DNA from 2 places in the Pseudomonas sp. ADAK18 genome. Region 1 is predicted to be linked to the other one. Evidence: predicted binding sites of a transcription regulator. Region 1 holds the regulator's gene; the other holds the start of a gene.
The links. The regulator sigma-54, encoded in region 1, starts transcription at its own class of promoters, with help from an activator protein. The targets are predictions, from matches to a motif close to ANTGGCATNNANNTTGCTNT.

Region 1 (15,639 bases):
CGAGTCGGCATGGTCGATGGCGATGGACGTTTTACTTCCAAATACCTGCCGGCGGTCTTGAGCCCGGCGTTGGACGAATGGCTGCGTACGGCGGTTCTCAAGGGTGCTGTGGATCAAGGTTTCTTCCAGTATCAGGGGTCGCTGAACCACGACGCACCGACGGCTGCGCGCAATATCAGCCTGTTTTTCAAGGTGCACGACGCCGAGTTGGCGTTCCAGCCAGGCTGGCCGCATGTCAGCAAGGTTGCGGGTGAAGTGTTTGTCGAAGAGACCGGCGTGCGCATCCTGGCCAGCAAGGGCCAGTTGCTCGACACCAAGGTCAAGGACATCTACGTCAATATCCCTCACGCGCCCAGCGGGCAGGACAGTCATCTGTTGCTGACCGGTGGCTTTGCCGGCGGCTTGGGCGACGGTCTTAAAATTCTTCAGGAAGCGCCGATTGGTACGGCATCGACGTTTGCCGGCTGGAAAGGCGAGGGCGATTTGCAAGGGAGTCTGGACCTGGATGTTCCTTTGGCCAAGAACACTGAGCCAAAGATCGTAGTGGACTTCAAGACTGATAAGGCACGGCTACAGTTGGCCGAGCCCGCGCTGGACTTGAGTCAGCTCAAGGGTGACTTCCGCTTCGACAGTGCCAAGGGCCTCAGCGGTCAGAAGATCAGCGCCCAGGCGTTTGACCGGCCGATCACGGCGCAGATTTTTGCCGATGGCAAACCTGGCAATCTCAACACCCGGGTCACGGCCAAGGGGCAGGTGGCGGTCAAGAAGCTGACTGACTGGCTCAAGGTCAGCCAGCCATTGCCGGTCTCAGGCGATATCCCTTACCAACTTCAATTGAACCTGGACGGCGCCGACAGTCAGTTGATGGTCAGCTCTAACCTCAAGGGCGTGGTGGTTGATCTGCCGGCACCGTTCGGCATGCCCGCCAGCCAGGGGCGCGACACCGTGTTCCGTATGACCTTGCAGGGCAAGGAACGGCGTTACTGGTTTGATTATGGCGAGCTGGCCAACTTTACCTTTGCCGCCCCGGCGGACAATTTCGCCGACGGTCGCGGTGAACTGTTTCTGGGTGACGGCGATGCGCTGCTGCCAAGCGCCAAAGGTTTGCGCATTCGCGGCGTATTGTCAGAGCTGGATATCGACCCTTGGAAAAAGCTGGCGGATCGTTATGCCAGCAATGACCCGGGCGGCAGTGCCAAGCAACTGTTGAGCGGTGCGAACTTCAAGGTCGACAAGCTGACCGGTTTTGGCACTCAGTTCGATCAGGTAACGTTGCTGTTGGATCGCAAGCCCGCAGCCTGGGCTTTGCAACTCGACAGCCAGCAAGCCAAAGGCACTGTGGGGTTGCCGGATGCCAAAGGCGCACCGATTGCGGTCAACTTGCAGTACGTGAAGTTGCCGGCGGTCGACCCGTCGGTGCAGGCCGATGAAAATGCGCCAGATCCGCTGGCAGATGTGGATCCCAAGCAGATCCCGGCACTGGATATCGCCATTGATCAATTGTTCCAGGGGCCAGACTTGATTGGTGCCTGGTCGCTGAAGGTGCGGCCGACGGCCAAGGGCATGGCTTTCAATAGCCTCGACCTGGGTCTCAAGGGCATGCAATTGAAAGGTGCCGGTGGCTGGGAAGGTGCGCCGGGCGCCAGCAGCAGCTGGTACAAAGGGCGCCTGGACGGCAAGAACATTGCTGATGTGCTCAAGGGCTGGGGTTTTGCCCCGACCGTGACCAGCGAGGATTTCCACCTGGATGTGGACGGACGCTGGCCGGGTTCGCCGGCCTGGGTCGGGCCCAAGCGCTTCTCCGGCAGCCTGGACGCCAGTTTCCGCAAAGGCCAGTTCGTTGAAGTGGAAGGTGGGGCCCAGGCCCTGCGGGTGTTTGGTCTGCTGAACTTCAACTCCATTGGCCGACGCCTGCGTCTGGACTTTTCCGACTTGCTCGGCAAGGGTTTGAGTTATGACCGGGTCAAGGGGTTGCTGGCGGCCAGTAACGGCGTGTTTGTCACCCGTGAGCCAATCACCATGACCGGGCCATCCACCAATCTGGAGATTAACGGTACCCTGGACCTGGTGGCTGATCGGGTCGATGCCAAGCTGCTGGTGACCTTGCCGGTGACCAACAACCTGCCGATTGCGGCACTGATTGTTGGGGCGCCGGCTATTGGTGGGGCATTGTTTCTGATCGACAAGCTGATTGGTGACCGGGTTTCTCGTTTCGCCAGCGTGCAATACACGGTGCAAGGCCCTTGGAAGGACCCGAAAATCACCTTCGACAAGCCATTTGAAAAGTCACGATAAGGTTCTGTAGCCGCTGCCGAGGCACGAGGCTGCGATGCGGTCCGCAGGACCGCCCTTATAGTGTCATGGTCTATCCGTCTCGAATACCGGAGCCCGTCATGTCCATCGCAGTCATTCAAATGGTCAGCCAAAGCGACGTGCTGGCCAACCTGGCCCAGGCACGTCGTCTGCTTGAACAGGCCGCCGCCGGCGGTGCTCGGCTGGCGGTCCTGCCGGAGAACTTCGCCGCCATGGGCCGTCGTGACGTCGCCGATATCGGCCGTGCCGAGGCCTTGGGCGAAGGCCCGATCCTGCCCTGGTTGAAACAGACCGCCCGCGACCTCACCTTATGGATAGTAGCCGGCACTTTGCCGTTGCCGCCCGAGGGGCAGTCGACGGCCAAGTCCAATGCCTGCTCGTTGTTGATCAATGAACACGGTGAAATCGTCGCCCGTTACGACAAGCTGCATTTGTTTGATGTCGACGTGGCTGATGCCCGGGGTCGTTATCGGGAATCCGATGACTATGCTTACGGTAGCCAGGTGGTGGTGGCGGATACCCCCGTGGGCCGTTTGGGGCTGACGGTTTGTTACGACTTGCGTTTCCCGGAGCTGTACAGCGAATTGCGTGCTGCCGGGGCTGAATTGATTACCGCACCGTCCGCGTTTACGGCGGTGACCGGGGCTGCACATTGGGACGTGTTGATTCGTGCCAGGGCCATCGAAACCCAGTGCTACTTGCTGGCGGCCGCTCAAGGCGGCGTGCATCCGGGGCCACGGGAAACTTTCGGCCACGCGGCGATTGTCGACCCCTGGGGGCGAGTGCTGACACAACAGGATCAAGGCGAAGCGGTGTTGCTGGCCGAACGCGATAGCAGTGAACAGGCGTCGATACGGGCGCGCATGCCGGTGGTGAACCATCGGCGTTTTTTCTCGCAGGGCGCGCAGCGACCTGCTTCAGAACGATGAATTTAAGGCCAAACCTATGAGCGAGTTGTTGTCCTCAGTCAGTGAACACCTCCTGGCGCCCGGTGGCGTGACCATTGAAAGCTTGCAAACCGTGCTGGGCGATTTGGCCGGGCCGGGTATCGACGCCGCCGATTTGTACTTCCAGGGGCAGATCTCCGAGTCCTGGGCCCTGGAGGACGGCATCGTCAAGGAAGGCAGTTTCAACCTGGACCAAGGGGTGGGTGTGCGGGCGCAATCCGGTGAAAAAACCGGTTTTGCCTACAGCAATGCCATCACCCTCGAGGCGCTGGGTTTGGCCGCCCGAGCGGCTCGTTCGATCTCCCGTGCCGGGCAAAACGGTACGGTGCAGGCGTTCAGCACTCAGGATGTGGCCCAGTTGTATGCGCCGGATAACCCACTGGAAGTGATCAGCCGTGCCGAAAAGGTCGAGCTGCTCAAGCGTGTGGATGCGGCAACCCGCGCCCTGGACCCACGTATCCAGCAAGTCACCGTGAGTATGGCCGGCGTCTGGGAGCGAATCCTGGTGGCCTCCACTGACGGCGGCCTGGCAGCGGACGTGCGGCCATTGGTGCGCTTTAACGTCAGCGTGATCGTTGAGCAAAACGGCCGTCGCGAGCGCGGCGGCCATGGCGGTGGCGGGCGTACCGATTACTGTTATTTCCTGACTGAAGACCGCGCCATGGGCTATGCCCGTGAGGCACTGCGCCAGGCATTGGTCAACCTGGAAGCGATTCCGGCCCCGGCGGGTACCTTGCCGGTGGTGTTGGGCTCGGGTTGGTCCGGGGTTCTGCTGCATGAGGCGGTGGGCCACGGCCTGGAAGGCGACTTCAACCGCAAGGGCAGTTCGGCTTACAGCGGTCGCATGGGCGAAATGGTTGCCTCAAAACTCTGCACCATTGTCGATGACGGCACGTTGGCCGGGCGTCGTGGCTCGTTGAGCGTCGATGACGAAGGCACGCCTACCGAATGCACGACCCTGATCGAAAACGGTGTGCTCAAGGGCTACATGCAAGACAAACTCAACGCCCGCCTGATGGGCGTGGCCCGTACCGGCAACGGTCGTCGTGAGTCTTACGCGCACCTGCCAATGCCGCGTATGACTAACACTTACATGCTGGGTGGTGAAAGTGATCCCGCCGAAATCATCGCGTCGGTGAAACGCGGTATCTACTGCGCCAACCTCGGCGGCGGGCAGGTAGACATCACCAGTGGCAAGTTCGTGTTTTCCACCAGCGAGGCGTATTTGATCGAAGACGGCAAGATTACCGCGCCGGTCAAAGGGGCAACACTGATCGGTAACGGCCCGGAAGCCATGAGCAAGGTGTCGATGGTCGGTAACGACCTGGCGCTGGACAGTGGTGTGGGGACGTGCGGGAAAGATGGACAGTCGGTACCGGTGGGTGTCGGCCAGCCAACCTTGAAAATTGATGCGATCACCGTGGGTGGCACGGGGTCGTAAGAACGGGAGCTTCGGGTGGCGAAGGCCGCCACCCGGGGAAGAGGATCAGCGCAGGCCGCGTTGAGTCTCGTCCAGCTCACGGATGTACTTGAACATTTTACGGCTGGTGGCCGGTGGCTTGTTCTGCGCCAGTTCGTGCTGGGCCTGACGGATCAGGGAGCGCAGTTGCTGGCGGTCGGCATCCGGGTAGTCCAGGACGAACTTCTCCAGAACGGCGTCGTCGCCCGCGATCAAGCGGTCACGCCAGCGTTCCAGATTGTGAAACCGTTCGTTGTACTGGCGCGTGGAGGCATCCATTTGATCGAGCAACGTCAGAATGGCGTCAGTGTCCTGATCGCGCATCAACTTGCCGATAAACATGATGTGCCGTTTACGCGCGATATTCGCGGTGTGCTTGGGCGCATCGGCCAAGGCCCGGCGCATAGCGTCGGTCAAGGGCAGTTTTGCCAGCAAGTCAGGCTTGAGCGTTGTAAGGCGCTCGCCGAGGTCAACCAGAGCATGCAGCTCGCGTTTGACCTGGGTTTTGCTTTTCTCCCCATCGAGGGAGTCGTCGTAAGAATCAACCATGGTGGCAGTCCGCAAAGAAACGCCGCCATGATAACCAGTCGGGGGCCGCTTGTCCGGCCCGGTCGCTCGAAGGCCTTAACCGAAAGCAGAATTTGAGTGGAGAAAACCATGAGTGCAGCCCAAAGCGTCGGTCCGCAAGCGTTACCGGCACTGCAGGAACAAGTCGAGCAGATCCTTGCCGAGGCCAAGCGCCAGGGGGCCAGCGCCTGTGAAGTGGCGGTGTCCCTGGAGCAAGGGCTGTCGACGTCGGTGCGCCAGCGAGAAGTGGAAACCGTTGAATTCAACCGTGACCAAGGGTTTGGCATCACCTTGTACGTGGGCCAGCGCAAAGGCTCGGCCAGCACATCCGCCAGCGGCCCGGAAGCGATTCGCGAGACCGTTGCCGCAGCACTGGCCATTGCCAAGCACACCTCTGAAGACGAAAGCTCGGGGTTGGCTGATAAAGCCTTGATGGCCAAGGATTTGAAGGACTTTGATTTGTTCCATGCCTGGGACATCACCCCGGAGCAGGCTATCGAACAGGCGCTGACCTGTGAAGCGGCAGCGTTTGACGCTGACAGCCGAATCAAAAATGCCGATGGCACCACCTTGAGTACCCATCAGGGCTGCCGCGTGTATGGCAACAGTCATGGCTTTGTCGGTGGTTATGCCTCTACTCGCCACAGCTTGAGCTGCGTGATGATTGCCGAGGCCAATGGCCAGATGCAGCGCGATTATTGGTATGACGTAAGCCGTCAGGGCGAATTGCTGGCTGATCCGGTGAGCATCGGTCAGCGCGCTGCGCAACGTGCGGCGAGCCGCTTGGGTGCGCGTCCGGTGCCGACCTGCGAAGTCCCGGTGCTGTTTTCGGCAGAGCTGGCTGGTGGATTGTTCGGCAGTTTTCTGGGGGCTATTTCCGGCGGGAACCTGTACCGCAAATCCTCGTTCCTGGAAGGGGCGATGGGTCAGAAGCTGTTCCCTGAGTGGATGACTATTGATGAGCGCCCGCATTTGATGCGTGCCATGGGCAGTTCGGCGTTCGACGGGGATGGCCTGGCGACCTATGCCAAGCCGTTCGTCGAGAACGGTGAGTTGGTGTCCTACGTACTGGGCACCTATGCCGGCCGCAAACTCGGCCTGCCGAGCACTGCCAACTCCGGTGGCGTGCACAACCTGTTCGTGACGCATGGTGAAGAAGACCAGGCGGCGCTGTTGCGGCGTATGGGGCGCGGCTTGTTGGTTACCGAACTGATGGGGCAGGGCCTGAATATGGTCACCGGTGATTACTCCCGAGGCGCGGCAGGTTTTTGGGTGGAAAACGGCGAAATTCAGTTCGCCGTCCAGGAAGTGACCATCGCCGGCAATATGCGCGATATGTTCAAGCAGATTGTTGCAGTGGGTAATGACCTTGAGCTGCGCAGCAACATCCGCACCGGTTCAGTGCTGATCGAGAAGATGACGGTCGCCGGTAGCTAATCCGTCAACGCTGTAAAAAAGGCGCGCCACCCATTGGGTGGCGCGCCTTTTTTGTGGCTGCAATTTCGAGGGTTTTGCTCAGACTCTTGTTTTGATTCTCAACATCATTTAATAATAAATATCATTACCGGATGAGCGTGGATCATGAGTTCTGTCCTGCATGAGGATCCCTACCTGGAAAGCTGGCGCTGGATGAGTCGTCAGATTCGCTGCGGTCTCGATCCTGATGAGCCGCGCCTGATCGAACATTACCTGGCTGAAGGTCGGTATCTGGCCTGCTGTACGGCGACCCATCCTTGGACCATCGCCGAAACCTCATTCCGTCTGCTTCTGGATACCGCTGCCGATACAGCGCTGCCTTGGCACTGGCGATCCATGTGCATGGATCAGGCCTGGCGCCCCCTGCGCGACCTGGAAAAACTATCCCACTGTGCCTGCCGCCTCAAGCGCTGGCAGACTTTTGCCTGGCAACTGGCGACCTGTGAGTTGCTGCCTTCCATTTCCTTTTCTGACTTGATGCAAGGATTTCCCGATGAGTAATACCCGTATCGAACGCGACAGCATGGGTGAACTACAAGTACCGGCCGAAGCCTTGTATGGCGCGCAAACACAGCGCGCAGTGAATAACTTTCCCATCAGTCACCAGCGCATGCCGGCGCCATTCATTCGTGCCCTAATCCTCGCCAAAGCTGCCGCGGCCAAGGCCAACGTCGAGCTGAAGCAGTTGAGCGAAGCCCAAGGCAAGGCCATCGTCGATGCCGCCCTGGGGTTGCTGGAAGGCGACTTCATGCAGCACTTTCCGGTGGATATTTTCCAGACCGGTTCTGGCACCAGCTCCAACATGAACGCCAACGAAGTCATCGCGACGCTCGCCAGCCGTCTGCTGGGCGAGCCGGTCAATCCCAATGACCACGTGAACTGCGGGCAAAGCAGCAACGACATCATCCCGACCACGATTCACGTCAGCGCGGCGCTGGTGCTGCATGAGCAAACACTGCCGGCATTGCTGCACCTGGTGCAGGTGATCGAGCGCAAAGCGCAGGAGGTTCATCCGTTTATCAAGACCGGTCGTACCCACCTGATGGACGCCATGCCCGTACGCATGAGCCAGGTGCTCAATGGCTGGGCGCAGCAACTCAAGGCCAATATCGGTCACCTGCAAGACTTGCTACCGAGCCTGCACGCCCTGGCCCAGGGTGGCACGGCGGTAGGAACCGGGATCAACGCGCATCCGGAATTTGCTGTGCGTTTCAGCCAGCAGCTCAGTCGTTTGACCGAGGTGAGATTTACGCCCGGCAAAAACCTGTTTGCCCTGATTGGTTCTCAGGACACCGCCGTCGCCGTGTCTGGTCAACTGAAAGCCATCGCCGTGTCCTTGATGAAGATTGCCAACGATCTGCGCTGGATGAACTCCGGTCCGCTGGCCGGCCTCGGTGAAATCGAGCTGGAAGGCTTGCAACCCGGTTCTTCGATCATGCCGGGCAAGGTCAATCCGGTGATTCCGGAGGCCACTGCGATGGTTGCGGCGCAAGTGATCGGAAATGACTCGGTGATCACCATCGCCGGCCAATCCGGCAACTTCGAACTGAACGTCATGCTTCCGATCATTGCCCAGAACTTGCTCAGTAGCCTGGAGCTGCTGGCCAACTCCAGCCGCCTGCTGGCGGACAAGGCAATCGCCAGCTTCAAGGTCAACGAGGCCAAGCTCAAGGAGGCGCTGTCGCGAAACCCGATCCTGGTCACCGCACTCAACCCGATCATTGGTTACCAAAAGGCCGCTGAGATCGCCAAGAAGGCCTATCAGCAAGGTCGTCCGGTGATTGATGTCGCGCTTGAACACACGGACTTGTCCCGCAGCCAACTGGAAATCCTCTTGGATCCGGAAAAGCTCACGGCGGGCGGCGTGTAATCACCGACCCTGCTTTGGAGGCTCACCATGGAGCACTGGAAACGCACGATCGAAAGGGCTAATCGCTGTTTTATGCAAGGCGAGCTGGTGGACGCTCGCGAGCACTACCTGCAGGCCTTGGCCTTGGCCCAGGTGTTGTTTGAGCGCTGGGCGGATGCCGACGAAGCAGTGGCGGCTTGCGTCATTTCCCATCACAACCTCGCAGACTTGCACCTACGCTTGAATCAGCCGGAAGAAAGCGCGGAATACCTCTGCGCCATTCACCAGCGCCTGCTGCAGACCATGCAGGACGTCCGCCTGAACCCGCTCCTTCGAGAGGCGGCTCTGCGTCAGAGCAGCAAAACCTACGTTGAACTGTTGAATTTCATCAGCGATCACGGCGAGTACCCCCGTACCTATCGTTTGCTGGGCAGTCACGCGGCGCAACCGGATGCGCCGACCCGCAACAGTCCTCACTATGGAGCACATTGATATGACCTACACCTTGCCTGCCTTGCCCTACGCCTATGACGCCCTGGAGCCGCATATCGATGCGCAAACCATGGAGATTCACTACACCAAGCACCATCAGACCTACATCAATAACCTGAACGCGGCTGTTGAAGGCACCGAGTGGGCGGGTTGGCCGGTGGAGAAACTGGTGTCCAGCGTCCAGCAACTGCCGGAAAAACTGCGTGCAGCGGTGATCAATCAGGGCGGAGGTCATGCCAACCACTCGTTGTTCTGGGCAGTCATGTCGCCCAAGGGCGGAGGCAAGCCGGACGGTGCGTTGGGCAAGGCTATTGATGAACAGTTGGGTGGCTTCGACAGTTTCAAGGAGGCGTTCACCAAAGCCGCATTGACCCGCTTTGGCAGTGGCTGGGCCTGGCTGAGCGTGACCCCGCAAAAGACCTTGGTGGTAGAAAGCAGCGGCAATCAAGACAGCCCGCTAATGAGCGGCAATACGCCAATTCTCGGTCTGGACGTCTGGGAGCACGCCTATTACCTGCTGTACCAGAACCGCCGTCCGGAATACATCAACGCGTTCTACAGCGTCATTAACTGGCCAGAAGTCGCCGAGCGGTACCGCGCTGCGCTCGCCTGACACCCTTTTTATAACAAGATCTAAGGCCGACTATGGGCACTGAAACACTGGCGATTAGCAGCGTGCGAATGTTCCGTTATGCGTTTGGCTCGCTGTTGCTGCTGGCAGGAACTGCATTGCTGGTGGCTCAAGGGCTGGCCTGGCTGGATCTGGAACCGCGTATTTTGCGGGCCCTGCAAGGTGGGGCCATCTGTGCCCTGGGAACGGCTTTGGGGGCGGTGCCAGTGTTGGTGATTCGCCGGATGCCACTGGCGGTGAGTGATACGTTGCTCGGTTTTGGTGCCGGGGTGATGTTGGCGGCGACGGCGTTTTCGCTGATTGTGCCCGGTATTGCCGCAGCCGAAAGTCTTGGTTTATCGTCTTGGTCGGCCAGCGGGCTGATCAGTTTCGGCATCATGCTGGGGGCGTTCGGGCTGTTTCTGGTGGATCGCAAAGTCTCCGGTGCCAGTCCGGAAATGCTGGTGGGCACGCCGGAGCACTCGGTTATCCCGCCGCGTATCTGGTTGTTTGTGTTTGCCATCATTGCCCATAACATTCCCGAAGGAATGGCGGTCGGAGTGTCGGCGGGTGGCGGCATGCCTGACGCAGATAGTCTGGCCATGGGCATCGCGCTGCAGGATGTGCCGGAAGGGCTGGTGATTGCGTTGGTGCTGGCGGGTGCGGGGATGTCGCGGATCAAGGCGTTCCTGATCGGTGCTGCGTCCGGATTGGTCGAGCCGGTGTTTGCCGTGTTGTGTGCCTGGCTGGTGAGCCTGGCGCAAGTGCTGCTGCCCTTGGGGTTGGCGTTGGCAGCAGGCGCGATGTTGCTGGTAGTGACGCACGAAGTGATACCCGAGTCGCGGCGTAATGGCCACGACAAGCTGGCTAGCTTGGGATTGTGTGTCGGGTTTTGTTTGATGATGGTGATGGATACGGCGCTGGGGTAGGGCGCTTCCATTGATCGTTCCCGTCGGCGGGAACGATCACAGGTCAAGAGAGGGCTTACTCACCCTCGTCAAAGTAGTCATTGATCAGCTTTACCAGAGCCGCCATCGCTTCATTCTCTTGCTCGCCTTCCGTTTTCAAGTGGATCTTGGTGCCCTTGCCGGCAGCCAGCATCATCATGGCCATGATGCTTTTGCCATCAACCATGGATTCCGGAGTGCGCCCGGCCCTGATCTGGCAAGGAAACTGCCCTGCAACGCCGACAAACTTGGCTGAGGCCCGGGCATGCAAGCCCAACTTGTTGATGATTTCAATTTCCAGAGCGGGCATCGCGGGGGTGTTCCTTTCAGCTAAGGTCGCGGTGGCGAACCTGGACGTTCTTGAGGGTTTGCTGCAACACCTGGCCCAGGCGCTCCGTCAGATAGACAGAACGATGGTGCCCACCGGTGCAGCCAATGGCGATGGTGACATAGGCTCGATTGCTGGCAGCAAAACGTGGCAGCCATTTGAGCAGGTAGCTGGATATGTCCTGGAACATTTCCTCGACATCCGGTTGTGCCGCCAGATACTCGGCCACCGGTAGATCCAGGCCGGATTGGTCGCGCAGTTCCGGCTTCCAGTACGGGTTGGGCAGGCAACGCACGTCAAACACCAGGTCGGCGTCCACCGGCATGCCCCGCTTGAAGCCGAACGACTCGACCAGGAACGCTGTACCGGGCTCCGGCTGGTTCAACAGGCGCAGCTTGATGGCATCGCGCAGTTGATACAGGTTCAGGTTCGTGGTGTTGATCTTCAGGTCGGCCAAATCAATGATCGGGCCCAGCAGCTTGGTCTCGTCCTCGATGGCTTCGGCCAGCGAGCGGTGTGGGCTGCTGAGGGGATGGCGTCGACGGGTTTCGGAGAAACGCTTTAACAAGGTTTCTTCGTCAGCATCCAGGTACAGCACATCGCAGTGGATATGTTTGCTGCGCACTTCTTCAAGCAGTTCCGGGAAGCGCGTGAGGTGGCTGGGCAGGTTGCGGGCGTCGATGGACACGGCCACCAGCGGTTGCGCCAGCTCTGTATGGATCAAGGCGCGCTCCGCCAGCTCGGGCAGCAAACCGGCGGGCAAGTTATCGATGCAATAGAAGCCGTTGTCCTCAAGAACATTGAGGGCAGTACTTTTACCCGAGCCGGAGCGGCCGCTGACGATGATCAAACGCATGATTACTGCCCGTTCTGTTCATCCAGGACGACCTGATACAACGCCTCATTGCTGTTGGCGCTGCGCAGTTTGTCGCGTACTTCTTTGCGGTCGAGCATGCTGGCGATCTGCCGGAGCAGTTCCAGGTGTGCATCGGTGGCAGCTTGCGGGACCAGCAGGACGAAGAGCAGGTCCACGGGGGCGCCGTCGATGGCGTCGAAATCGATAGGGGCGTCCAGGTGCAGCAGGGCACTGACTGGCGACTCACAGCCTTGCAGGCGGCAATGAGGAATGGCGATGCCGTTGCCAAAGCCGGTCGAACCGAGCTTTTCACGGGCAATCAGGGCCTCGTACACAGCTTGCGTATCCAGCTCGGGCACTTCGCGGCCGATCAGGTTGGCAATTTGTTCGAGGGCGCGCTTTTTACTGCCGCCCGGCACGTTCACGAGGGAACGGCCGGGGGTCAGGATGGTTTCAAGTCGGATCATGGGGGGAGAGTTAGCGACCTGTACCTTGCATCAGGTGCAGGTTCTTTTCCTTATGCTTTTTAAGTTGGCGGTCAAGCTTGTCAGTCAAGGCATCGATTGATGCATACATGTCTTCATGCTCGGCATTGGCGACCACTTCGCCACCGGGTATCTGAAGGGTTGCTTCGATTTTCTGCTGAAGCTTATCGACCTTCATGATGACCTGCACATTGGTGATCTTGTCGAAATGACCCTCAAGTCGCTTCAGCTTCTGCTCGACGTATTCGCGCAATGGAGGGGTGACTTCTACATGGTGTCCACTGATGTTGACTTGCATACAGCTTCTCCTTCGTTGCCAGTGCATAAAGCGGCAGGCAAATGCCTGCCACTGGAACGCTATGGCCCGCCCGTCACATCAAACGCTTGCGCTCGCTGGAAGGCGCGATCCCCAGGGACTCGCGGTACTTGGCGACGGTTCGACGGGCGACCTGAATGCCTTGTGCCTCCAGTAAACCAGCGATCTTGCTGTCACTCAACGGCTTTTTCTGATTTTCCGCGGCAACCAGTTTTTTGATGATCGCGCGGATTGCCGTGGACGAGCATTCGCCGCCTTCGGAGGTGCTGACATGGCTGGAGAAAAAGTATTTCAGCTCATAAATACCCCGTGGGGTATGCATGAATTTTTGCGTGGTGACCCGGGAAATCGTCGACTCGTGCATGCCGACCGCTTCGGCAATGTCGTGCAGCACCAGCGGTTTCATCGCTTCGTCGCCATACTCCAGAAAGCCGCGCTGATGCTCGACAATCTGAGTGGCCACTTTCATCAGGGTTTCGTTACGGCTCTGCAGGCTCTTGATGAACCAGCGTGCTTCCTGCAGTTGGTTGCGCATGAAGGTGTTGTCGGCGCTGGTGTCGGCGCGACGGACGAAACCGGCATATTGCGGGTTGACCCGCAGGCGAGGCACTGATTCCTGGTTCAGCTCCACCAGCCAGCGTTCGTTGTCCTTGCGCACGATCACATCGGGAACGACATATTCGGCTTCACTGGATTCGATTTGCGAACCGGGGCGTGGGTTGAGGCTTTGCACCAGTTCGATGATCTGGCGCAGGTCGTCTTCCTTGAGCTTCATCCGGCGCATCAGTTGGCTGTAGTCACGGCTGCCCAGCAGGTCGATGAAGTCGGTGACCAAGCGTTGGGCCTCGGCCAGCCACGGCGTCTTGGCTGGCAGTTGACGCAGTTGTAGCTGCAGGCACTCACTGAGGCTGCGGGCGCCGATGCCGGCAGGTTCAAACTGCTGGATGCGGTGCAGGACGGCTTCGATTTCGTCCAGCTCGATGTCCAGTTCCGGGTCGAAGGCTTCGAGGATCTCCTCCAGCGTCTCGTCCAGGTATCCCTGGTTATTGATGCAGTCGATCAGGGTAACGGCGATCAGGCGATCGGTGTCGGACATCGGCGCGAGGTTCAGTTGCCACAGCAGATGACTTTGCAGGCTTTCGCCGGCGGACGTGCGGGTGGTGAAGTCCCACTCGTCATCGTCGTTGCTGGGCAGGCTGCTGGCGCTGGTCTGGTACACGTCTTCCCAAGCGGTGTCGACCGGCAACTCATTGGGAATGCGTTCGTTCCATTCGCCTTCCTCGAGGTTGTCTACTGTCGGGGCGGTTTCCTGGTAGGAGGGTTCCTGGGTATCGGTATTGGGTTTTTGCTCGACGTTATCGGCCAGCGGGTCGGCGTTATCGAAGTCTTCGCCTTCTTCCTGGCGTTCGAGCATCGGATTGGACTCCAGGGCCTCCTGGATTTCCTGTTGCAGGTCCAGGGTCGACAATTGGAGCAGGCGGATGGCCTGTTGCAGCTGCGGTGTCATCGTCAGCTGCTGGCCCATTCTCAGGACTAGCGATGGTTTCATGGCAGGGGCTTAACACCTTATTCGCCGGCGCAGTGCGCCATCCACGACAGGGCGCGTGAGCGCCAAACATAAGCAAATTATATGCCTGATATCGGGGGCTTTGCCTAGAGCGCAGTAACAATAAAAATCTTGAGGTTTTTATTGCTGCTTGCGCTCCTTGGCGAAGGGCCAGACACCATGCTGCTTGCAGGATGATGCTTACAGACGGAACTCGTGGCCCAGGTACACTTCCTTGACCAGTTCGTTGGCCAGGATGGTGGCGGAATCGCCTTCGGCAATCAGTTGCCCATCGTTGACGATATAGGCTGTTTCGCAGATATCGAGGGTCTCGCGGACGTTGTGGTCGGTGATCAATACACCGATACCCTTGGCCTTGAGGTGATGGATGATCTGTTTGATATCGCCGACCGAGATTGGGTCAACACCGGCGAAGGGTTCGTCCAGCAGGATGAACTTCGGTGCAGTGGCCAGGGCGCGGGCGATTTCCACGCGACGACGCTCGCCGCCGGAGAGGCTCATGCCGAGGTTGTCGCGAATGTGGTTGATATGGAACTCCTGCAGCAGGCTTTCCAGCTCTTTCTTGCGTCCGGCGCGGTCGAGTTCCTTGCGGGTCTCGAGGATCGCCATGATGTTGTCGGATACCGACAGTTTGCGGAAGATCGATGCTTCTTGTGGAAGATAGCCGATACCCGCCCGTGCACGACCGTGCATGGGCTGATGGCTGACGTCCAAGTCGTCGATCAGTACGCGACCCTGATCGGCCTGTACCAGGCCAACGATCATGTAGAAGCAGGTAGTCTTGCCGGCACCGTTGGGGCCGAGCAAGCCGACTATCTGGCCACTGTCGATCGACAGGCTGACGTCGCGCACGACCTGACGGCTTTTATAGGCCTTGGCCAGATGCTGGGCTTTCAGGGTTGCCATTACGGAGTCTTCTTCTCTTTCGGCTGGATGACCATGTCGATACGCGGACGTTTCTCGGTGACCGTGGCGCCATTGGCACGACCAGCCTGGGCAATTTGCTTTACGGTGTCGTAGACGATTTTTTCGCCTTCGGTGGTGTTGCCGTCATTGATGACCTTGGCCTTGTCGATCAGCACGATGCGGTTTTGCTGGGCATGGTACTGAATCGTCACGCCGTAGCCCTGGACCGGTTTCGGGTCGCCAACCTTTTGCAGCTGTTCGAAATACGCCAGGTTGCCCACGGAAGTGACCACATCAATCGCGCCGTCTTTGGTACGAGTAAGTGTCACGGTGTTGCCCTTAACGATCATCGAGCCTTGGGTGATGATTACGTCACCTTTGTAGGTCGCGACACCTTGCTTGTCATCCAGCTGCGCATCGTCAGCCTGAATGTGGATCGGTTGCTGGCTATCGTTCGGCAGAGCCCAGGCGCTCACGCTTCCCAGTGCTGCGCCCAGACCGAGCAAAATAGGGAGGGTTTT
Region 2 (15,639 bases), 1.5 Mb from region 1:
TGCATTGAAGCGGTGCACGGTCTCAAGCCTTTTGAAGATCAAAATGTGGGAGCGGGCTTGCTCGCGAATGCGGTGCATCAGTCACCAGATATATTGACTGACACATCGAATTCGCGAGCAAGCCCGCTCCCACATTTTGGATCTTCAGTGGAATGGAGGGCGGCGATCAGCCCTCATCGCTCTCGTCATCATCCCCACCGTCAACCTTCATCCCCAGCTCCTTGATCTTGCGGGTCAAGGTGTTGCGGCCCCAGCCCAGCAGCACGGCGGCATCGCGACGGCGACCGGCGGTGTGCTTGAGGGCGGTTTCGATCATGATCCGCTCGAAGGCCGGTACGGCACTGTCCAGCAGGTTCGATTGGCCACGGGCCAACGCCTGATCAGCCCACTGGCGCAGCGCCTGTTCCCAGTTGGTCACGGGGGCCGAATCCTGCGGCAGGCTCAGCAGCTCCGGAGGCAGGTCGCTGATATGCACCTCGCGTCCGGACGCCATCACCGTGATCCAGCGGCAGGTGTTTTCCAGCTGACGCACGTTGCCCGGCCATGGCAGGTTCTTCAGGTATTCCTCGGTTTCGCTTTTCAGCAGCTTCGGCTCGACGGCCAGCTCCTGGGCGGCGCGGCTGAGGAAGTGGCGGGCCAGGGTCGGAATATCTTCGCGCCGGTCCGACATCCGTGGGATGTGGATGCGGATCACATTCAGGCGGTGGAACAAGTCTTCACGGAATTTCCCGGCATGCACCAGGGTTTCCAGGTTCTGGTGGGTGGCGGCGATGATCCGCACATCAACCTTGACCGGCGTATGCCCGCCAACCCGGTAAAACTCGCCGTCCGCCAATACCCGTAGCAGTCGCGTCTGGGTATCCGCAGGCATGTCGCCGATTTCGTCGAGAAACAGCGTGCCGCCATCAGCCTGTTCAAAACGACCACGGCGCAGGTTGGCCGCACCAGTGAACGCGCCCTTTTCATGGCCGAACAGCTCGGACTCCATCAAATCCTTTGGAATCGCCGCCATGTTCAAGGCGATGAACGGCGATGCCGCCCGTGGGCTGTGACGGTGCAGGGCGTGGGCCACCAGCTCTTTACCGGTGCCGGATTCGCCGTTGATCAGCACGGTGATGTTGGAGTGGCTCAAGCGCCCGATGGCGCGAAACACTTCCTGCATCGCCGGCGCTTCACCGATGATTTCCGGGGTGCGGGTCAAAGCGGGCACCACCTCCTGGTTCTGTTGTTCCTGGGCGTGCTGGTTGGCACGCTTGACCAGGGCCACGGCCTCGTCGACATCGAATGGCTTGGGCAGATACTCAAAGGCGCCGCCCTGATAGGACGCGACAGCGCTGTCCAGGTCCGAGTGCGCCGTCATGATGATTACTGGCAAGCGCGGGTGCTGCTCGCGAATCCGCGCCAGCAAGTCCAGGCCACTGGCGCCGGGCATGCGGATATCGGAGATGATCACGTCGGGCTGCTGGCGGGCCAGGCGGCTCATCACCCCGTCGGCGCTGTCGAAGCTTTGGGTGGTCATGCCCTCCTGTTGCAAGGCTTTCTCCAGGACCCAGCGGATAGAACGGTCGTCATCGACGATCCACACAGTTTCACTACGGCTCATGTCGATGGGGCTCCTTGTTCCAGTGGCAGAAAGATCGAGAAGGTGGTGTGGCCAGGATGGCTTTCACATTCGATCAAGCCCTGGTGCTGGCTGATGATGTTCTGGGTAATGGCCAGGCCCAGCCCGGTACCGTCCGGGCGGCCGCTGACCATAGGGAAGAAGATGGTTTCCTGCAGTTCTGCCGGGATGCCTGGGCCGTTGTCGATGATCTCGACCTTGGTCACCAGGCGATGGCGCACATGGCCAATGGTGAACTGGCGTAGGGCGCGGGTGCGCAGGCTGATGCGGCCCAGGCGCAGCTCGTTCTGGCTGCTGATGGCCTGCATGGCGTTGCGCACGATGTTGAGTACCGCTTGAATCATCTGTTCGCGGTCGATCAATACATCGGGAATGCTTGGGTCGTAGTCACGCACCAGGGTGATGCAGCCCTGGCTTTCGGCTTCAACCAGATGGCAGACGCGCTCCAGCACTTCATGGACGTTGGTCATCGCCAGCGACGGCAGCTTGTTGGAGCCAAGCATGCGGTCTACCAGGTTACGTAGGCGGTCGGCTTCTTCGATGATGACGTTGGTGTAGTCCTTGAGGTTCTCGTCTGGCAACTCACGGGCCAGCAACTGCGCTGCGCCGCGAATCCCGCCCAGAGGGTTCTTGATCTCATGGGCCAGGCCGCGCACCAGCATCTTGCTGGTTTCCTGCTTGGACAGTTGCGCCTCTTCCTTGGTGATCCGCAGTAGACGGTCACGGGGATGGACTTCCAGCAAGAGCAGCGTGGCACCGTGGCTCAGGATCGGGGTCACGGCGTAGTCGACGGTGAGGGTCTGGCCGGTGAGGGCCGTGAGCATCGCTTCGCGCTTGGTGAACGGGTGTGCCTGCTCCACGGCCTGACGCAAGGAACTCAACGCCTCGGCGGACTCGGTGAACAGTTCGCTGATGAATTGCCCATGGCTGCGCTGACCGCTGATGGCCAGCAGCATCTCCGCCGCGGGGTTCATGTACTCAAGGCGCAGTTCGTCATTGAGCAGGATGGTCGCGGTGGTCAGGTTGTCGAGTAGCAAACGGTGCAGTGCGTCGCTGATGGTCATTAGGACCTCTTTTGGAGCAAGGCGCAGGCTTGAGGCGCGCGCTGATACAAGGAAAATGCAAAAACCAAACCAAGGCTCCGAAAAGAAGCGTTAAAGCCCTGAAATAGGGGGTTGAGGCGCGAAACTGTGGCGTTCTGCCAGCTTGAGGGTGAAGTTTCGAACCAAAATGGGCTGGGTTAGTGGGAAGGGTGCAAGGTATTGCACCAATATAGTGCGGTTTTGCAAAGTCTGTTCAGGAAGCTGTCGCATCAGCACGTGAATGCACACAATCCAAATGTGGGAGGGGGCTTGCTCCCGATAGCAGGTTGTCAGTCAGCACCTGCATCAACTGACTCACCGTTATCGGGAGCAAGCCCCCTCCCACAATTTTTAATCGAGTGTGCAGCCCTTAACCTTTGTAGATACACAGCTCGGCGGTGGCGCGGATCATTGCCAGTTGGCGCAGCGGGTCGTTCAGAGGTTTGTGATTCGCCTGGGCCAACCACTGCGGACACTGTGGGTTGGTGCGCTCCGGGGTGAAGTCCGCGAGCTGTTGCAGCAGGCGCTTTTGCAACTGGTCCAGTTGCGGGCGAATGGTCCCGACCAGATCAGGGCGCGGGTCATTGGGTGCCTTGCCTTGCAACTGCCAGTCGGACAGGTGGGCGTACTGCACCAATTTATTCGCCTCGATCTGTGCCGAGAAAAATTGCTCGGCTGCCGCCGGTGCCAGTGTATAGCTCGGCGCCTGAGCCACCACGCTGGCAATCACATCCTGCTCCCGCTGCCGGTCTTCGACGGGCTTGTGGCTGTCCCATTTGCTCAGGGCGACCTGATCTGCGACGGCCAGTCGTTCGGCAATGCTGTCGAGCAGCGAGGCGAGGGTGGGGGGTGCAGCGAATGCGCTGGCGCTGACGAACATCAAGGCAAACACGAATCGAAATTTCAAAGGAGATCCCCTGTAGGAGCGAGCTTGCTCGCGAAGGCCGTTAACGATAACGCGTAAATGTTGAAGAAATGCGGTGTCTTTGCGTTTTTCGCGAGCAAGCACTAGGCGTCCCCTCGCTCCTACAAAATCTGCGCAAAAAAAAGACCTCCCGAAGGAGGTCTTTCTCGTTACGCCACGTTAAGCAGCGCTACCGGATCAGCAGCTGTAGTACAGCTCGTATTCCAGTGGGTGTACGAAGGTGCGGACCTTGATTTCTTCTTCGCTTTTCAGGGCGATGTAGGCATCGATAAAGTCGTCGCTGAACACGCCGCCTTTGGTCAGGAACGCACGGCCCTTGTCCAGCTCTTCCAGGGCTTCTTTCAGGCTGCCGCACACTTGTGGGATCTCTTTGGCCTCTTCAGGCGGCAGGTCGTACAAGTTTTTGTCGGCGGCGTCGCCTGGGTGGATCTTGTTCTGGATGCCGTCCAGGCCGGCCATTACCAGGGCAGCGAAAGCCAGGTACGGGTTGGCTGCCGGATCCGGGAAGCGAGCTTCGATACGGCGAGCGCGAGGGCTGGACACGTAAGGAATACGGATCGAAGCGGAACGGTTGCGAGCCGAGTAGGCCAGCATCACTGGTGCTTCGAAACCTGGGACCAGACGCTTGTAGGAGTTGGTCGACGGGTTGGTGAAGCCGTTCAGGGCCTTACCGTGCTTGATGATGCCGCCGATGAAGTACAGGGCGGTGTCGGACAGGCCGGCATAACCTTCGCCAGCGAAGGTGTTCTTGCCATCTTTGGCGATGGACAGGTGAACGTGCATACCCGAACCGTTATCGCCGTACAGTGGCTTAGGCATGAAGGTAGCGGTACGGCCGTAGGCATCAGCCACGTTGTGTACGCAGTACTTCAGGGTCTGGACTTCGTCAGCCTTGGCTACCAGGGTGTTGAACTTCACACCGATTTCGTTCTGGCCGGCAGTCGCCACTTCGTGGTGGTGAACTTCGATGACCAGGCCCATTTCTTCCATGGCGTTGCACATGGAGGTACGGATTTCGTGGTCATGGTCGAACGGAGGAACCGGGAAGTAGCCGCCTTTGATACCTGGACGGTGGCCTTTGTTGCCGCCTTCGATGTCCTGGTCGGACATCCAAGAACCTTGTTCGGAGTAGATTTTGAACATGGAGCCGGAGATGTCGGACTTGAACTTCACTTGGTCGAAGATGAAGAACTCAGGCTCAGGGCCTACGAATACGGTGTCGCCGATACCGGTGGACTTCAGGTATTCCTCGGCACGCTTGGCGATCGCACGTGGGTCACGGTCGTAGCCTTGCATGGTCGACGGCTCGATCACGTCGCAGACGATGATCAGCGTTGGGTCTTCGGTGAACGGGTCGAGTACGGCGGTGCTGTCGTCCGGCATCAGGATCATGTCGGAAGCTTCAATGCCTTTCCAGCCAGCGATGGAGGAACCGTCGAACATTTTGCCTTCTTCGAAGAAAGCATCATCCAGCGCGTCGCGAGCCGGCATGGTCACGTGGTGCTGAGTGCCTTTGGTGTCCGTGAAGCGCAGATCAATCCATTTGACGTCATGATCTTTGATGAGTTGAACCGACTTCGACATAGTGTCCTCCGGGTGGCTTCGGGCTGGGTAGTGGAGTAGCCCTTAGAATGTGGGTGATGCCGGCGCGAATACTCGACCAAGGCAACCTGCCTCACAAGGGAGCAAATTGCATGCCAGTGCGCCAACATGGCCTTTTTGCCTCAAAATGGCCCTTATAAAGGTGCAATCCGTTAAAACGGCACAAATCGCGCACTGCAATGTAGCGTTAAAAACCACAAATGCCCCGTTTTAGTGCGCTCAAAGCCGTTTGTATATTAACTGGTTAAACCTTGAGCTATTTCCGCTATAATCCGCGCCCCCCTTTTTCGGCTGGCCCTGTGCGCGCTGTTTCCATGAAATTAATCGTTAAAGTCTTCCCCGAGATCACCATCAAGAGCCGACCGGTACGGATGCGTTTCATCCGTCAATTGGCCAAGAACATCCGTGCCGTGCTCCGCGATCTGGACCCGGCTGTGGTGGTGAACGGCGTGTGGGACAATCTCGAGCTGGAAACCCGCATTACCGACCCCAAAGCCTTGAAGGACATGACCGAGCGCCTGAGCTGCATGCCGGGCATCGCGCATTTCCTGCAGGTTGACGAGTACCCGCTGGGGGACTTCGACGACATCACCGAGAAGTGCAAACAGCACTTCGGCGCTGAGCTCGAAGGCAAGATCTTTTCCGTGCGCTGCAAGCGTGCTGGCAAGCACCCGTTCAGCTCCATGGACGTTGAAAAATACGTCGGCAGCAAGCTGCGTCGTGAGTGCGCCGCCGCCGGAATTTCCCTCAAAGAACCGCAAATCGAAGTGCGGATGGAAATTCGCGACCAACGGTTGTTTGTGATCCACAGCCAGCACAACAGCATCGGCGGCTACCCGCTGGGCGCGCTGGAACAGACCCTGGTACTGATGTCCGGCGGTTTCGATTCCACCGTGGCGGCCTACCAGATCATGCGTCGCGGGCTGATGAGCCACTTCTGCTTCTTTAACCTGGGCGGGCGTGCACACGAATTGGGCGTGATGGAAGTTGCGCACTATATCTGGAAGAAGTACGGCAGCTCCCAGCGCGTGCTGTTTGTCAGCGTGCCGTTCGAGGAAGTCCTGGGAGAAATTCTCGGCAAAGTCGATAACAGTCATATGGGCGTAGTATTGAAGCGTATGATGTTGCGCGCTGCGTCCCGGATTGCCGATCGGCTACAGATCGAGGCGCTCGTGACCGGCGAGGCGATCTCTCAGGTGTCCAGCCAGACGCTGCCAAACCTGTCATTGATCGACTGTGTGACCGAGAAGCTGGTATTGCGCCCGCTGATCGCCAGTCACAAACAGGACATCATCGACCTGGCGAACGAGATCGGTACCGCCGACTTCGCCAAGCACATGCCTGAATACTGCGGGGTCATCTCGGTGAACCCCAAGACCCACGCCAAGCGTCACCGCGTGGAGTACGAAGAACAACAGTTCGACATGGCGATTCTGGAGCGTGCGCTCGAGAACGCCAAGCTGGTACCAATCGATCGCGTGATCGACGAACTGGGCCAGGATTTGCAGATCGAAGAAGTCAGTGAAGCGCTGGCCGGCCAAATCGTCATCGACATCCGTCACCCGGATGCCGCTGAAGATGAGCCGCTGGACATCACTGGCATCGACGTACAAACGTTGCCGTTTTATGCATTGAACGCACGTTTCAAGGAACTGGATGACAGCCGTCAGTACCTGTTGTATTGCGACAAAGGCGTGATGAGTCGCCTGCATGCCCACCATTTGCTCAGTGAGGGGCATGCCAATGTGCGCGTTTATCGACCGAGCTAAGAGCCCGGGGCTGTTTGCCTGTGGCCTGCGTCACCGGCCCCCCGACTCTGCCGTCAAGCTGTAACGGCAAGGCCTGACTCTACTGTTAATCGCTGCCACGACCTGTCAGCACACCGAATCCTCTGATCGAGATACACAAGTGATCGAAAATCTACGCAACATCGCCATCATTGCTCACGTTGACCATGGTAAGACCACCCTGGTAGACAAACTCTTGCGTCAATCCGGCACCCTGGAGCGCAACGAGCTCAACGACGAGCGCGTGATGGACTCCAACGACCAGGAGAAAGAGCGCGGTATTACCATTCTGGCGAAAAACACCGCCATCAACTGGAACGGCTACCACATCAACATCGTGGATACCCCGGGCCACGCCGACTTCGGCGGCGAAGTTGAGCGTGTAATGTCGATGGTTGACTCCGTTCTGCTGCTGGTTGACGCTCAAGACGGCCCTATGCCGCAAACCCGTTTCGTGACCAAGAAGGCTTTCGAAGCCGGCCTGCGTCCAATCGTGGTCATCAACAAGGTTGACCGTCCAGGCGCACGTCCGGACTGGGTTCTGGACCAGATCTTCGACCTGTTCGACAACCTGGGTGCTACCGAAGAACAGCTGGACTTCAAAGTCGTCTACGCCTCGGCCCTGAACGGCATTGCCGGTCTGGAACACACCGACATGGCTGAAGACATGACCCCGCTGTACCAGTCGATCGTCGACAACGTACCTGCGCCGAAAGTCGACCGCGATGGTCCGTTCCAGATGCAAATCTCCGCACTGGACTACAACAGCTTCCTGGGCATTATCGGCGTTGGCCGTATCGCTCGTGGTCGCGTCAAGCCGAACACCCAGGTTGTTGCGATCGATGCTGATGGCAAGCGCCGTAACGGTCGTATCCTGAAGCTGATGGGTCACCACGGTCTGCACCGTGTAGACGTTGAAGAAGCTGCTGCCGGCGACATCGTCTGCATCAGCGGCTTCGAGTCGCTGTTCATCTCCGACACCCTGTGCGACCCACAGAACGTTGAAGCGATGAAGCCGCTGACCGTTGATGAACCAACCGTTTCGATGACCTTCCAGGTTAACGACTCGCCGTTCTGCGGCCGTGAAGGCAAGTTCGTCACCAGCCGTAACATCAAAGAGCGTCTGGACAAAGAACTGCTCTACAACGTTGCCCTGCGCGTTGAAGAAGGCGACACCGCTGACAAGTTCAAAGTCTCCGGCCGTGGTGAGCTGCACCTCTCGGTACTGATCGAAACCATGCGTCGCGAAGGCTTCGAAATGGGTGTTGGTCGTCCGGAAGTGATCATCCGTATGGTTGACGGCGTGAAGCACGAACCGTACGAAAACGTGACCATCGACCTGCCAGAAGAATCGCAAGGTTCGATCATGGAACAGATCGGTATCCGTAAAGGCGACCTGACCAACATGGTTCCGGATGGCAAGGGCCGTGTGCGCCTTGAGTACAACATCCCGGCTCGTGGCTTGATCGGTTTCCGTAACGAGTTCCTGACCCTGACCTCCGGTGCAGGCATCCTGACCTCGATCTTCGACCGTTACGACGTGATGAAGTCTGGCGACATGTCCGGCCGTCAGAACGGCGTGCTGGTTTCGGTTGCTACCGGTAAGGCTCTGACTTACTCGCTGGAAACCCTGCAGGCTCGCGGCAAACTGTTCCTGGGTCACGGTGAAGACGTGTACGAAGGTCAAATCGTCGGCATCAACAGCCGCGACAACGACCTGGGCGTTAACCCAACCAAAGGCAAGAAGCTCGACAACATGCGTGCTTCGGGTAAAGACGAAACCATCGCTTTGGTTCCGCCTATCCGCTTCACTTTGGAGCAGGCTCTGGAATTCGTTCAAGAAGACGAATTGTGCGAAGTCACTCCTAAGTCCATCCGTCTTCGTAAGAAGATCCTGGGCGAAAGCGAGCGTACCCGCGCTGCGAAGAAGTCCGGTAACTAAGTCTCTTAGTTAGCTGACAAAAAAACGCCCCCGACCGCAAGGTCGGGGGCGTTTTTGTTTGTCTGGGGTTTGTGCGGTGACTTTGCCGGCCCCTTCGCGAGCAAGCCCGCTCCCACCTTTGACCGTGTTCCTTCAGGATGAACGCGGTCAAAGGTGGGAGCGGGCTTGCTCGCGAAGGCGGTGGTTCAGGCAACAACAAACTCAGAACTTATCGAGCGTCCTGAAATTAGTCTCACGCACCACTTCTTTCGGCTTGTACGCGCAATACCCCGGCCGTGGCCCGATCTTGGGGTGATTGCGGCAAGTATCCGGGCGCTTGTCATAAATAGTGCAGAAGCGGGTCTTACGATCCAGGTACAGACAATCGTTGTTGCTCATGCGCTGCAGGGTAAAGATTTCGGATTTTGAGTTGAAGCGCTCGACGATCCCTTCCTTCTGCAGCCGCTTGGCGATGTTCTTCGGCGGATCACCGCGCTCGAACTCATCGACGATGCCAATCCGGATCAGGTCCTTGATCTTCACCTCGACCGGCAAGGTGCAGCAGCTGGACACGCAGCCGCCGCACATGTGGCTGGAGTACTTCTGCCACGTTTCGAGACGGTCGAGTTCCGCGGCGGCGATCAGTTGAGGCTTCATCAGGTTTCCAAGAGGGGCGTTATCCGGGCGCGGGATGATACCGGGATTGGTGGTTTTTTGAACAATATTTTGCAGGTTTCAGCTCAAAGGCGGCTCTGAGGATTAAACGGGCACGGCCCCTGCATCCTTTTCCAGGCAATTGGGGATGATTGAAAAAACTGCCGAACCGCTGGCGTTGCCATTTGTCAGACCGTCTAGGCTCTAGCCTTTCCCTTCTTCTATCTCGCCCGAGGTCGCACCGATGTCTCAGGAACCGCTTGTACGAGAAGCAGAGGTAGCCGCATTTCGCGATGCCGTCTTGACCAAACTCACCTACGCGGTGGGCAAGGATCCCGATCACGCGTTCGACCACGACTGGTTCGAGGCCATTGCCCTGGCTGCGCGAGACCATATGGTCGACCACTGGATGGACCATACCCGGCATATCTACCGCAAGGGACAGAAGCGAGTCTATTACCTCTCTCTGGAATTCCTGATCGGCCGCCTGCTCTTTGACAGCTTGAGCAACCTCGGGCTGCTGGAGGTGGCGCGTGAGGCGTTGAGCGAGCTGGGCGTGGACCTGGAGCGCATTCGCCTGCTAGAGCCTGATGCGGCCCTGGGCAACGGTGGTCTTGGGCGGTTGGCGGCGTGCTTCATGGAAAGCATGTCGACCTTGGGGATTGCCGGCCACGGCTATGGCATTCGCTATGAGCACGGTTTGTTCCGGCAGGCGATTGTCGATGGCTGGCAGCAGGAACAGACCGAGCGCTGGCTGGATTTTGGCAACCCGTGGGAGTTCGAGCGGGCAGAAGTGATTTATCCGATCGGCTTTGGTGGTGCTGTGGAGACCGTGCTGGACGCCGCCGGCAAGTCGATCCAGGTTTGGACGCCCAATGAAACCGTACGGGCGGTGGCCTACGACACACCGGTCGTCGGCTGGCGCGGCGCCAGCGTCAACACCCTGCGGCTGTGGCGTGCGCGGGCGGTGGAAGACTTGCACCTGGAGCGCTTCAACGCCGGTGATCACTTGGGCGCCGTGGCCGAAGTGGCCCGCGCCGAAAGCATCTCTCGGGTGCTTTACCCGGCTGACAGCACCGAAGCGGGGCAGGAATTGCGCCTGCGCCAGGAGTACTTCTTCGTCTCTGCCTCGTTGCAGGATTTGCTGCGCCGCCACAAAAACATGCACGGCTCGGTGCTGAGCCTGGGTGAACACGCGGCGATCCAGCTCAATGACACTCACCCGTCCATCGCCGTGGCCGAGTTGATGCGCCAACTGGTGGACCTGCACGACATCGCCTGGGATGCGGCTTGGCAAGTCACCGTCGAAACATTGTCCTACACCAACCACACCTTGCTCCCCGAAGCCCTGGAAACCTGGCCGGTGGGTTTGATGGAGCGCATGCTGCCGCGGCACATGCAGATCATCTACCTGATCAACGCCCAGCACATCGACTCCCTGCGGGCCAAGGGCATTCATGATTTCGACGTGCTGCGGGCGGTGTCGTTGATCGAAGAAGACAACGGTCGCCGCGTGCGCATGGGCAACCTGGCGTTCCTCGGCTCCCACAGCGTCAACGGCGTGTCCGGCCTGCACACCCAGTTGATGCGCAGCACGGTGTTCTCCGAAATGCACAAGCTCTACCCGGAGCGGATCAACAACAAGACCAACGGCATCACCTTCCGCCGCTGGCTGTTCCAGGCCAACCCCAAGCTCACGGCGATGCTGGTGGAAGCCCTGGGCCCGGACATCCTCGACAACATCGAAACCCGCCTGGTGGAGCTGGAAACGTTTGCCGAGAAGCAAGCCTTCCGCAAAGCCTTCGCCGAGCAGCGCCTGCACAGTAAAAGGGCACTGGCGGACATCATTCATGAACGCCTGGGGATTTCGGTCAACCCGGCGGCGATGTTCGACGTGCAGGTCAAGCGGATCCACGAGTACAAGCGCCAACTGCTGAATCTGCTGCACACGGTTGCCTTGTACCAGGCGATCCGTGCAGAGCCGGGCACCGATTGGGTGCCCCGGGTGAAGATCTTCGCCGGCAAGGCGGCAGCCAGTTATCACCAGGCCAAGCTGATCATCAAGCTGACCAACGACATCGCCCGTACCGTGAACAACGACCCAACAGTGCGCGGTTTGCTCAAGGTAGTGTTTCTGCCCAACTACAACGTCAGCCTGGCGGAAAGCATCATTCCGGCTGCCGACCTGTCGGAGCAGATTTCCACTGCCGGCTTCGAGGCCTCGGGCACCAGTAACATGAAGTTTGGTCTCAACGGCGGGTTAACCATTGGCACGATGGACGGCGCCAACGTCGAGATGTGCGAGCGTGTGGGGGCTGAGCACATGTTTATCTTCGGCCTCAGCGCCCAGCAGGTGGAAGCGCGCAAACACGCCGGCGAATTCAACGCCGGGCCGGACATTGCCGCCTCCCATCGTTTGAACGACGTGCTGCAAGCGATTCGTGGTGGCGTGTTCTCGCCGGATGATCCGGGTCGTTATGCCGGGCTGATCGATTCGTTGGTCGACTACGACCGATTCCTGGTCTGCGCCGATTTCGACTCCTACTGGGATGCCCAGGCGCGGGTCGAGGCGCATTGGCACGACTCTAAAGAGTGGTGGCGCTCGGCGGTGCTCAACACGGCGCGCATGGGCTGGTTCTCGTCGGACCGGACGATCAGGGAGTACGCGACGGAGATCTGGAAAGCATTGGATTAGCGCTGAAAATCCAGTGTGGGAGTGGGCTTGCTCGCGAATGCGGTGAATCAGCCAGTAAATATATTGACTGACACCCTGTTTTCGCGAGCAAGCCCGCTCCCACAATGGGGCCTTGTCGATATACTAAGCGCCGGCTCTGCCCGCCTTGGGCTGCTTAGGGATATCGACCATGCAATGGATCTTCATGCTGATTGGGTTGCTGTTCGGTTGGACACTCGATGAGAGGTTCAGTGATGCGCTCATCGGCGGGCTATTCGGCTTGGGGGTTGGTCAGGCGATTCGTCTCTGGATGCTGGTCTCGCAGACGGACGAGCAGGGCCGTCAGTTGGAGTCGACCAAGAATGCATTGAAGGTGGTCGAACAACGCCTGGCATTGCTGGAAAGGCCTGGCGCAGAGCCGGTCGTATCCAGTGCTGCGGTTGAGTCCCCCGAGCCCCTCGAGCCTTTTTTTACCGAAGATCCAATTCCCGATACCCCAGCGGCAGCCCCGCCTACGGAGCTTGTCTGGGATTTACCCGTCGATCTGGAGCCTGCCTACTCCGCGATAGCGGTCGAACCGAGTCGCCCATTGCCAGCGGACGTCTGGAGTGCCGCGCCGGTTGAGCGCGCCCCTGAGCGACCGGCTGAGCCGGTTGTGCCACGTGGGCCCAACTTCATCGAGCGCGCCATCAGCGGCGCCCGCAACTGGCTGTTCGGTGGCAATACCGTGCTGCGGGTGGGTGTGGTGCTGTTGTTCCTCGGCCTGGCCTTCCTGCTGCGCTATGCCACTGAAGGTATGGTCGTTCCAATCGAACTGCGTTACGCCGGCGTTGCTGCCTGTGCCTTGGGCTTGCTGGGCTTGGGCTGGTGGTTACGACTGCGCAACAGTAACTACGGGTTGATGCTGCAAGGCACCGGGGTCGCTGTGCTGTACCTGACGGTGTTCGCCGCCATGCGCCTGCACCCGTTGTTGGATCCCGGCGCCGCGTTGGGCCTGCTGGTGGCGGTCACGGTGTTCTCGGCGATCCTGGCGATTACCCAGAACGCCTTGGGCCTGGCGTGCGCTGCGGCCCTTGGCGGGTTCGCCGCGCCGATACTCACCTCGACCGGTGCGGGCAGCCATGTGGCGCTGTTCAGCTACTTTGCGTTGCTGAACGCCGGCATCCTGGGGATAGCCTGGTTCAAAGCCTGGCGTCTGCTCAACCTGATTGGTTTTGTCGGCACCTTCGGCATCGGCTTCGCCTGGGGCATGCGCTCCTATACGCCAGAGTTGCTCTGGAGTACTGAGCCATTCCTGGTTCTATTTTTCCTGATGTACCTGGCTATCGGCCTGTTGTTCGCCCGACGAAAACTGCTGGAGATGACCGACGCCCCTGAAGACGACAGCCGTGGCGCATTGCTGCGCTGGTCGGCGGCCAAGGGCGATTATGTCGACGGCAGCATGCTGTTCGGCCCGCCGCTGGTAGGTTTTGGCTTGCAGTTCGCGCTGGTGCAGCACCTGGAGTTTGCCGCTGCGTTCAGTGCGTTGGGCCTGGGCATCATCTACATGGGCCTGGCTCGCCTGCTCCAGGGTGGTCGCGCCTTGTTGCTGGCGGAAACGTGCTTGGCCCTGGGGGTGATCTTTGCCAGCCTGGCCATTCCTCTGGGGCTGGACGCACGCTGGACTGCGGCCGCCTGGGCGGTGGAAGGTGCCGGGATCTTCTGGCTGGGCTTGCGCCAACAGCGGCCGTTGGCTCGCGCTTTCGGCTTGCTGTTGCAGGTGGGCTCGGCAGTGGCGTTCCTCAGTGAGCTGCGTGTGGGCGAGAGCAACCTGTTGGACGGCGCACCGCTGGGTGCCTTGCTGTTGGGCGCCGCGTTGCTGTTCAGCTTCTATCAGTTGCGCAAAGCCCCACTGGAGCAAGCTGCAGATTGGGAGCGTCAAGGTTTGCCAGTGCTGGCCAGTGTCGGCCTGGGCTTCCTGTATTTGCTCGCACCGTTGCTGCTGTCGACTCACGGCACGGCCATCAGTTGGGCGTTGGCGGGGCTGGTGACCTTGGTGGTCGGCCTGCGCATCGGTTCGCGGACCTTCCTGTTCACCGCGTTTGCCGTGCAGTTGCTGGGTGGTGCGTTGTTCCTGCTGCGCTTGCAGGGTGCGAGCAGCGATTCGGGGGCGGTATTCAGTGCCGGTTGGAGCGGCTTGCTCACAGCCTCATTGATTGGCCTGGCTTTGATTGGCGGCATGCTGCTGGCGGCACGGGATGAGATGGTGCGCAACGATGTGCGTTTGTTGCGCGGCCTGTCGGTCGTGCTGTTGGCTGGATTGGTGTTGATCAACCTCGCGGTGCTGTTTGTCCTGCCTTGGGAGACGGCGAGCGGCGTGTGGGCGGCCAGTGGTTTGCTGATCATCTGGCTGAGCCTGTACCTGCAACAGCGGGTCAGTTTTGTCTTTGGATTGCTGCTGCAGGTGATCGGCGGCTGCTCTTTCCTGCTGGCGATACCGGACCTGTTGGGGCCGCTGACCAGCGAAGGTTTGCGCCCGCTGGGTCATAGTGGTTTCTGGACGCCGATGGTGTTGGGGCTGGCCGCGTTGGTGGGCGCTTGGCGCTTGCAGCGAGGGAGCCAGTCGCCGGTGTTCGAAGTGCTGAAGCTGAACCAGATGTCCGATCTGCTGTTGGTGTGGGGCGCGGCCTGGTGGACGTTGGCGCTGACCAGCGAGGTGCTGCGTTTTGCACCTCAGGCTGTGCAGGGCACCTTGTTGTTGGCCGTCGCCGCCATGAGTGTGGCGATCTGGGCGGTGCTGGCTCTGCGCATGCAATGGGCGTCGCTGGGGCTGCTGTGCACGCTGCTGATACCCGCGGCGGGCGTGGTGTTGCTGGGGGGCTGGGATTCGCGTTATCACCCGGCGGCGAACTTCGCCTGGTTGGCCTGGATCGCGGTGTTTGCCGTGCACTTCGTCTCCTTGCGCCGCCTGGCTTTGATCATCCCGGGAAAAATCTTGAGCGCCGCCCATGTGCTGGGCTGCTGGCTATTGATTGGCGTGTTGGCGCTGGAGCTGCGTTACGGCCTGTTGCTGCTGTCGGAGCAGTACAACGCCTGGCGCTGGCTGGGTTGGGCGATTCTGCCGAGCCTGTACCTGGTGTTGGCGGCCTCGCCACGCAGTTGGCCATGGCCGGTGTCCGCCTATCCGCGCGAATACCGTGTGTTTTCCGCACTGCCGTTGTCGGTGTTGATGTTGGGCTGGTTCTGGCTGGCCAACATTTTCAGCGACGGGACTGCCGAACCACTGCCTTATTTGCCGCTGCTCAACCCCTTGGATCTGGGGTTGTTGTTCGCGCTGCTGGGTGTGTATTTGTGGTCGCGTAGCGCGGCACCACAGATGGGCGTTCAGGGTGAA

Region 2: glnA (glutamate--ammonia ligase) is a predicted target of sigma-54. The motif match lies at 5,311-5,330, and genes of this name have one in related genera.

The regions. Positions count from the first base shown of each region.
Region 1 covers NZ_CP052859.1:4,532,043-4,547,681, reverse strand. Annotated here, with positions in the region: gene HKK55_RS20550 (YhdP family protein) at 1-2,295, shown strand, start outside; gene HKK55_RS20545 (carbon-nitrogen hydrolase family protein) at 2,394-3,242, shown strand; gene tldD (metalloprotease TldD) at 3,259-4,701, shown strand; gene yjgA (ribosome biogenesis factor YjgA) at 4,747-5,268, opposite strand; gene pmbA (metalloprotease PmbA) at 5,377-6,723, shown strand; gene HKK55_RS20525 (FagA protein) at 6,868-7,263, shown strand; gene HKK55_RS20520 (lyase family protein) at 7,256-8,632, shown strand; gene HKK55_RS20515 (hypothetical protein) at 8,660-9,103, shown strand; gene HKK55_RS20510 (superoxide dismutase) at 9,105-9,716, shown strand; gene HKK55_RS20505 (ZIP family metal transporter) at 9,749-10,642, shown strand; gene HKK55_RS20500 (HPr family phosphocarrier protein) at 10,698-10,970, opposite strand; gene rapZ (RNase adapter RapZ) at 10,987-11,844, opposite strand; gene ptsN (PTS IIA-like nitrogen regulatory protein PtsN) at 11,847-12,311, opposite strand; gene raiA (ribosome-associated translation inhibitor RaiA) at 12,322-12,627, opposite strand; gene HKK55_RS20480 (RNA polymerase factor sigma-54) at 12,701-14,194, opposite strand; gene lptB (LPS export ABC transporter ATP-binding protein) at 14,393-15,118, opposite strand; gene lptA (lipopolysaccharide transport periplasmic protein LptA) at 15,118-15,639, opposite strand, start outside; gene lptC (LPS export ABC transporter periplasmic protein LptC) at 15,638-15,639, opposite strand, start outside.
Region 2 covers NZ_CP052859.1:6,070,878-6,086,516, forward strand. Annotated here, with positions in the region: gene ntrC (nitrogen regulation protein NR(I)) at 167-1,603, opposite strand; gene glnL (nitrogen regulation protein NR(II)) at 1,600-2,685, opposite strand; gene HKK55_RS27465 (chorismate mutase) at 3,074-3,610, opposite strand; gene glnA (glutamate--ammonia ligase) at 3,806-5,212, opposite strand; gene thiI (tRNA uracil 4-sulfurtransferase ThiI) at 5,545-6,999, shown strand; gene typA (translational GTPase TypA) at 7,139-8,959, shown strand; gene HKK55_RS27485 (YkgJ family cysteine cluster protein) at 9,161-9,595, opposite strand; gene HKK55_RS27490 (glycogen/starch/alpha-glucan phosphorylase) at 9,837-12,287, shown strand; gene HKK55_RS27495 (DUF2339 domain-containing protein) at 12,457-15,639, shown strand, end outside.